DNA from 2 places in the Desulfovibrio aminophilus DSM 12254 genome. Region 1 is predicted to be linked to the other one. Evidence: riboswitches for the same ligand, from Rfam matches in the RefSeq annotation. Region 1 holds a riboswitch; the other holds the start of a gene.
What was found. A riboswitch is a leader RNA that binds a small molecule or an ion and turns the genes downstream of it on or off. The one in region 1 is predicted to bind fluoride.

Region 1 (3,405 bases):
AGGACCCAGACCAGGCCGAACAGGAACGACCCGAGGATGTTCACCGCTGTCGTGCCCCAGGGGAAATCCCGGCCCATGACGCCGTAGACCGCGCCGGACAGCCAGTACCGGGCCAGGGTTCCGGCGGCCCCGGCCAGGGCCATGAGAAGCATCTTGCTCACAGGTTCAGATTCTCCGTTCTTTTGCGCACCGAGGCAAGGGCTTGGCGGAAGTCCCTGGCCGTCACACGTAGATTCTTGAGCCGGTCCTCGGGCAGCGCCGCCGGTTCACGCAGCAGATCGTCCAGGTCGAAACGCCTGCGCAGGCAGGCATAGGCCGCCTCGCGCACCAGGCAGGCGATGTCCGCCCCCGTGAGTCCGTCCATGTCCCCGGCCAGGGCGGCCAGGTCCACGTTGCGTTCTAGAGGCAGGCCCCGGGTATGGATTCCCAGGATTTTCCGCCGTCCGTCCAGGTCCGGCAGCGGAATCTCGATGAGCCGGTCGAAGCGGCCGGGCCGGAGCAGGGCCCGGTCCAGGAGGTCGGGCCGGTTGGTGGCGGCCAGGACAAAGACCCGGCCCAGGTCGTACACTCCGTCCAGCAAAGTCAGGAGCTGGGTGGTGAAGCGACTGTCCAGGCGCAGGCTCTCGTCCGAGGAGCGCGACTGGGCGATGGCGTCGATCTCGTCGAAGAAGACGATGGCCGGCTGGCGTTTCTGGGCCTCGTCGAAAAGTTCACGCAGCTTTTCCTCGGATTCGCCGTGCCACTTGGTGATGAGCTCTGGCCCGCTCACCGGCAGGAAGGCGGCTCCGGACTCGTGGGCCAGAGCCCGGGCCAGCAGTGTCTTGCCGCAGCCCGGCGGGCCGAAGAGGAGCACACCGCGATGATGCGCGATGCCCAGACGGCGCAGGACTTCCGGGTGTTTCAACGGCAATTCCACAGTCTCGCGCAGGGTGCGCACGGCCTGATCCAGCCCGCCCACGTCGGTATAGCTGGTCCTGGGAATCAGGCGTCCGGGTTGCGCGCCGGAGATGTCCGCGGACGCCCCGCCTGCCGGGGGCTTGGCGCGACCCGGATCAACCACGGGCCGGGCCTCGGGCGGCGCGCAGTCCCGCGGCAGGGCGTCCGCCAGGGCTTCGGCCTGCGTCGCGTCGAAATGCGGACACAGCTCCAGCCGTTTCCGGGCGGTCTCGTCCCGGAGTCGTTGCTTGAGTGCCGTCTTGTCCGTTTCTCCCGCCCCGTCCCAGGGTGGCACATGGGCAAGGCGACGGCAGCCCCAGTTCCAGCCACCTTGGCCCGGCACGCAGTATTTCCGGCCCTCCCGGGCCGCATCCCGAGCCCCGGCGCAGTCCAGCACCGCCAGGACCTCCTTGAGGCCCTCCAGGTCCAAGTCCCGCCCATCCAGGCGCAGGAACGAGCCCGGGTGGCCCTTGGCCTCTTTCCAGAGGTCCAGGAGCACGTCCCGCAGGACCCCGGCCTGGCCCAGGCCCAGGCGCACGCGGCCGCCTTCGCCCGTCCTCTCGAAGCCCGGCAGCAGGGCCGCGCGGCGCAGGCACGGGTCGTCCTCCCCGGTGTGGCGCACGGGAAATTCCAGATGGAGTATCACGTCCCGGAGGGAGGTGGGCTGTCTCATAGTCGTTGTCCTTTGCTCCGTGCGGGGCCCAACAAAAAAACCACGCCTCGCGGCGTGGTCGGTTGCTGCACAGACTCCTGCCGCATCATTTTCGGCAGGAGTCATCGGCTTCACAAGCGGATCAAGGGGGACCCCATCCCCTGGAGGGAAGAAGGGAAGGCCGTGCCTAGTCCTTCTTCCCGTGGACCCTATCATAAACAGCGCGCGAAAAGTCGTCCAGCGCCTTTTCGCAGCGCTTGATTTTTTTCAGAACGTCTTTGCGCAAGGGCGAGTTGACGGGGTTTCTTTTTTCAATTTTATTCAACCATTTTTTAAGCTTGTCCAGTTCTTCCTCGTTTTCCTCCACCTCGCCGAAGATGAAGTTCTGTTTCTTCGTCTCCATTTCAATTTCCAACAGGAAATCGTCGCACTTGTGCAGGAGTTCGCCGTATTCCTCGTTGCCGGACTCCATGAGCGCGGATTTGATACGCGCCTCGTCCTCCGGGCCCAAGGTTTTGCCTTCGATCAGCATGCTTTCGCCCTTGCAGGCGGCGATTTCGGTGGAAAGCCTTTCCAAGGCGGCGATCCTGTCCACATGGTGCGGCAGGATCCAGAAGGACAGGCAGTTCACCGCCCCCATCTTCTTGAGCTGCCGCCAGACGCTGACGCGGGCCCGGGACGGCTGCGTCGGCACCGTGTAGGAGAAAAAGAGCCACTTCACGTCGTTGCCACCCCCGTCGTTGAGTCCGGTCATTCCGGCGTGTGGCTTCCTTGTATGATTCGGGGCGAATCGTGTAAAGCCGGAACCGGTCCGCCTGGGAAGATGGCGGAAGTCGGCGCGGTTTTTTCTTCTCCGGTCACTTCACATCGTGCCCCGCGCTGGTTGAGGCCCGATGACGGCGCATGACGAGAAGCATCAGCGGGATGGCCAGGAACTGGACGACCACGGAAAAGCTCACCAGCGCCGGGATCGACATGTCGTACAGGACGCCCATGAGGGCGCTGCCCGCGAACCAGAACACTCCGAAGCTCATGTTGAAGACGCCGAAGGCCGAGCCGCGGCGGGCGGCCGGGGACATGGCGGCAACCACGGCCTTCATGACCGACTCCTGGGCGCCCATTCCCACGCCCCAGAGGACGACACCGCAGATAGCGCCGGCGAATCCTCCGAGGAACAGAAGCGGCGCGGCCAGGACGCCCGCCAGCATGGCCGCGATGAGGACGCCCATGCCTCTGCGGTCGTAAACTGCGCCGAAGACGAGGGCGGCGGCGCCGTCCACGGCCATGGCCAGGGCGTAGAAGAAGGGGATCCAGCCTCCGTCGACCACAGCCCGAGCCTGGAAGTGATAGGCGATGAGGGGGTAGTCGGCGAATCCGGCGGCGACGCAGGCCGTTGCCGCAAGATAGAGCCAGAAAGGCTCGGCAAAACCGTGGGTGTCCAGCTCCGGCGTGCGCCGCTCCAGGTCGCGGGGATTGGGGAACAGGACGCGCGCCAGTCCCAGGGTCCCCAAGGACAGCAGGGCGGGGATCAGCAGAAGGCCGAAGCCGAATTGGTAGTCTTGGAGGATCTGGCCGTTTTTCCAGGCGATGACACCGGCCATGAGCAGAGGGCCAATGGTGGCTCCGGTCTGGTCCATGGCCTCGTGCAGGGCGAACCCCCAGCCCCGGCCCATGGTTTTTCCGGCGAAGGAAAGCATGGCGTCCCGGGGTGGGGAGCGCAGAGCCTTGCCGACGCGTTCCGCGAACATGAGCAGCACCGCGTACTGCCAATGCCCGGTGATGGCCAAGAGCGGCACGGCCAGGAGATTGACCAGATA
Region 2 (3,405 bases), on a different contig from region 1:
TTGCCTTGGCATATGCTTTTGCGTCATCTGTAAATGCAAACGGCCATACCTGACAATCGATGATTACGTCGTCGCGATTTTTTTTCTTCGGCCCACCGTCAACCAAGAAGTCAATGGTTTCGTCTATGGAGTCGATGGTCTTGGAGAGGTCTTCGGATAGGTCTCCGACAAGATCTTCATGCATGGATGCGGCCACACTATCAAGCCTGGCATAGGCGAACTCAAAGACTTTTCTGTAATCGCCACGCCTGGGATCACCTAGGTATTTTTGGGCACGGTGGGAAGGTTTGTCGGAACTGCTCCATGACCACCACACAGGCTCATACGCTGCCAGTAACGTACAAGCGTTTCTGAAATAGAACAATGCAAGAGAATGCAGGATTCCTTCGTGCCGAAGGCCCTTGTGATAGGCAGTGTTCCTATAGCTGTGAAGATTGAGAATTGACTCGGAAATCGCCTTATTCAACAGACCAAGTTTGCCAGCAGCCTTGACCTTACAATCGAAATTCTGACTCAGAGCTTCTTTAATTACTTTTTGGTCGTGCTTGGGCTCCCCCCAGCGTCCCCACATCTCGTTCTCACCAGCTTTATCCTGAGCGAATTTGTGTAGAGTCAGCTCCACGACGTTGTCGATGAGCATGAACGCAAACCGATCAAAATTTCGATCGGCAATCGCAAGCTGGTCGAGAGCGAGGTCGAGTTGGTCGATGTTGTCGGCTAGAAACTGGATCATCGCTTCAATTCATTGAGTAATAATTAGATTGATCCGCACGCCAGATTCTCCCGGTCGCGAACGCGATCGTAAATAATGGCTGGCTTGTACCACACCCGATTTCTTGGATACAAGGATAATTTCCGCTGCCTCTTTCAGCGGGCTGGCGCGGGATCGTTTTAATCTGACCAGGGTCGGCAGGTGCAAAGAGGGCGGGTGTCGGCATTTTAATATATATTCTACAGAGTCCGTTCCAAACAAAATAAGTCGTAGAGTCGTCCCCCGGCCGTTTTTTTTCCGATCCCGTCTCTCAATTGGGCCTGTTCAATCCTCCCCCCTCCATTGACCCCCTCCCGGCCCCGGGCTAGAAGGGCGGGGCAGGGGATGGAGTCCCCCTTGAACCGCTCGTGATGCCGATGACTCCTGCCGGATGGGGAATGCGGCGGGAGTGCGTGCGGAAGACGGACCACGCCGCCGGGCGTGGTTTTTTGTTTTCAGGCGAGGGAAACGGTCATGGCGGACGACGTGTCGCGCGGCGTTGCGGCGGAAGCCGCGAAGGGCGGGCGGTTGGGCCTGCCCCGGGCGATCTGGACCCTGGGCTGGGTCAGCTTTCTCACCGACGTGGCCTCGGAGATGATCTATCCCGTGGCGCCCCTGTTCCTCACGGCCGCGCTGGGCGCTCCGGCCGTGGTCCTGGGCGCGGTGGAGGGCGTGGCCGAGGCCGTGGTCTCGGTCATGAAGGGCCTCTCGGGCTGGCACAGCGACCGCCTGGGCCGCCGCGCGCCCTACGTGCGGGCCGGCTACGGCCTGAGCGCCCTGTCCAAGCCGCTGCTGGCCCTGGCCTTCTCCTGGCCCGTGGTCTTCGCGGCCCGGCTCCTGGACCGCGCGGGCAAGGGCCTGCGCACCACGGCCCGCGACGCCATGATCGCGGACGCCGCGCCCAGGGGCATGGCGGGCCGGGCCTACGGCCTGCACCGGATGCTCGACACGGCCGGGGCCATCGTGGGCGTGCTCCTGGCCCTGGGTCTGCTGGCCCTGCTGCCCGGCCGCTACCGGCTCATCTTCCTCCTGGCGGCCCTGCCCGGCGCGGCGGCGGTCTGGCTCACCTTCCGGCTGCGGGACGCCGCCCCGGAACGCGCGGCGGACGGAACCCCGGCCCCGCGTCTCCCGCTGCGCGAGGCCCTGCGCGGCCTGCCCCGGGAATACTGGCGCGCCCTGACGCTGCTCGGCCTGTTCGCCTTCGCCAACAGCACCGACGCCCTGCTCCTGCTGCGGGCCAAGAGCCTCGGCTTCAGCGACGTGCAGGCCGTGGCCGCCTACGTGCTCTTCAACCTGACCTACGCCCTGTCGGCCTACCCGGCCGGAGTCCTGAGCGACCGCTTCGGCCGCTGGCGCATGATGCTCGGGGGCTGGACGCTCTACGCCCTGGTCTACTTCGGCTTCGCCCTGGCGGGCCCCGGCTGGATCTGGGGCCTGTTCCCGCTCTACGGCCTGTACATGGGCTGCACCGAGGGCGTGGGCAAGGCCCTGGTGGCCTCGACCATTCCGGCCGAGCGCCGGGGCGCGGCCCTGGGCTTCTTCCTCATGGTCACGGGCCTGGCGACCCTGGCCGGAAGCCTGGCCGCCGGTCTGGCCTGGGACGTCATCGGCCCGCGCGCGCCCTTCATCTTGGGCGGCACGGCGGCGCTGCTGGCCGTGGTCGCCGGTCTGGCCGTCATTCCGCGCGGGCGGTGATGGATTCCGGCCGCCGTCGCCCCCGGGTGGTTCCCGCTCCACCCGGGCCCCCGGTTTTTCCCGAGGAGGCCCGTCCGCCGGGCCTGGAAATCCGCGCCAGGGCGGGCGCGGCCCCGTTGCTGGGGCGCGCTCGACATGTCCGCGGGAACCGCATATGATTTTATGATGCGGAATCTCTTCCAGGCGGGGGGCTCATGGCGGTTCAACTGATATGCTTCATGTTGAGCTTTCTGGGAGTCATGGCCGGGGGGCCGCTGCTGGCCCTGCTCGCGGTCCTGCTGTTCAAGGTCGACCTCGGCAGGATTTTCTCGGAACACGGCCTCGTCTGCGCCCTGGTGTTCGGCCTCTACGGGGTCTTCGTCACCTTCATGTTCTTCGTCCTCCAGGATGTCTTCATCGTGTTCAGGCCCGCCCCCGACGTCCGCCCCAGGACCATGCGGGAACTCGTCAGCCGGATCGAGGAGGCCTTCTCCCGCCCCGCCGACGGGGAGAAACTGTTCGACGTCGCCCGCAGAGGCGATTCCCTCATCGTGACCTGGAATTCGTCCATCAGGTTCTTCCAGGGAACCAGCCTCGGGGGCCGGGGCATGAAGCGGGTGGTCGTCCTGTCGTTCGACGAAAAAGGGCGCCGCGCCTCCTTCGTCATGAAGGAAAGGAATCACGCCTGGTCCGCGGCCCTCGGCGCCGCTGAGTTCTCGCTCGGCTTTTCCACCGGTCTGTTCGCCGAGAGGAGGACGGAAGCCGCTCCATCCTTGGAATACTCACCGGAGACAGGCGTCCGGGTCGATCTGAAAACGGCGACGTTCGATTCGGACGATCTCCTGCTGCCGATTCGCGCCGCCGTTCTTGACGCGGGCTGGTCCCTGCACGGCGGCATGGCGCCGGGCTTCTGGCCGCGGCTGCTCTTCGCGCTTCCGATCGGGGTGCTGTTCCTGACCGTGGGCGGTTTCGCAATATTC

Region 2: linked by a shared signal. The riboswitch ahead of H587_RS0116165 (MFS transporter) and the one ahead of H587_RS16995 (ATP-binding protein) in region 1 are both predicted to bind fluoride.

The regions. Positions count from the first base shown of each region.
Region 1 covers NZ_AUMA01000006.1:151,869-155,273, forward strand. The annotation lists gene H587_RS0102730 (fluoride efflux transporter FluC) at 1-161, opposite strand, end outside; gene H587_RS16995 (ATP-binding protein) at 158-1,609, opposite strand; fluoride riboswitch at 1,698-1,759, opposite strand; gene H587_RS0102740 (Chromate resistance protein ChrB) at 1,776-2,342, opposite strand; gene H587_RS0102745 (MFS transporter) at 2,446-3,405, opposite strand, start outside.
Region 2 covers NZ_KE383877.1:45,971-49,375, reverse strand. The annotation lists gene H587_RS0116170 (hypothetical protein) at 1-733, opposite strand, end outside; fluoride riboswitch at 1,084-1,145, shown strand; gene H587_RS0116165 (MFS transporter) at 1,226-2,446, shown strand; gene H587_RS0116160 (hypothetical protein) at 2,665-3,405, shown strand, end outside.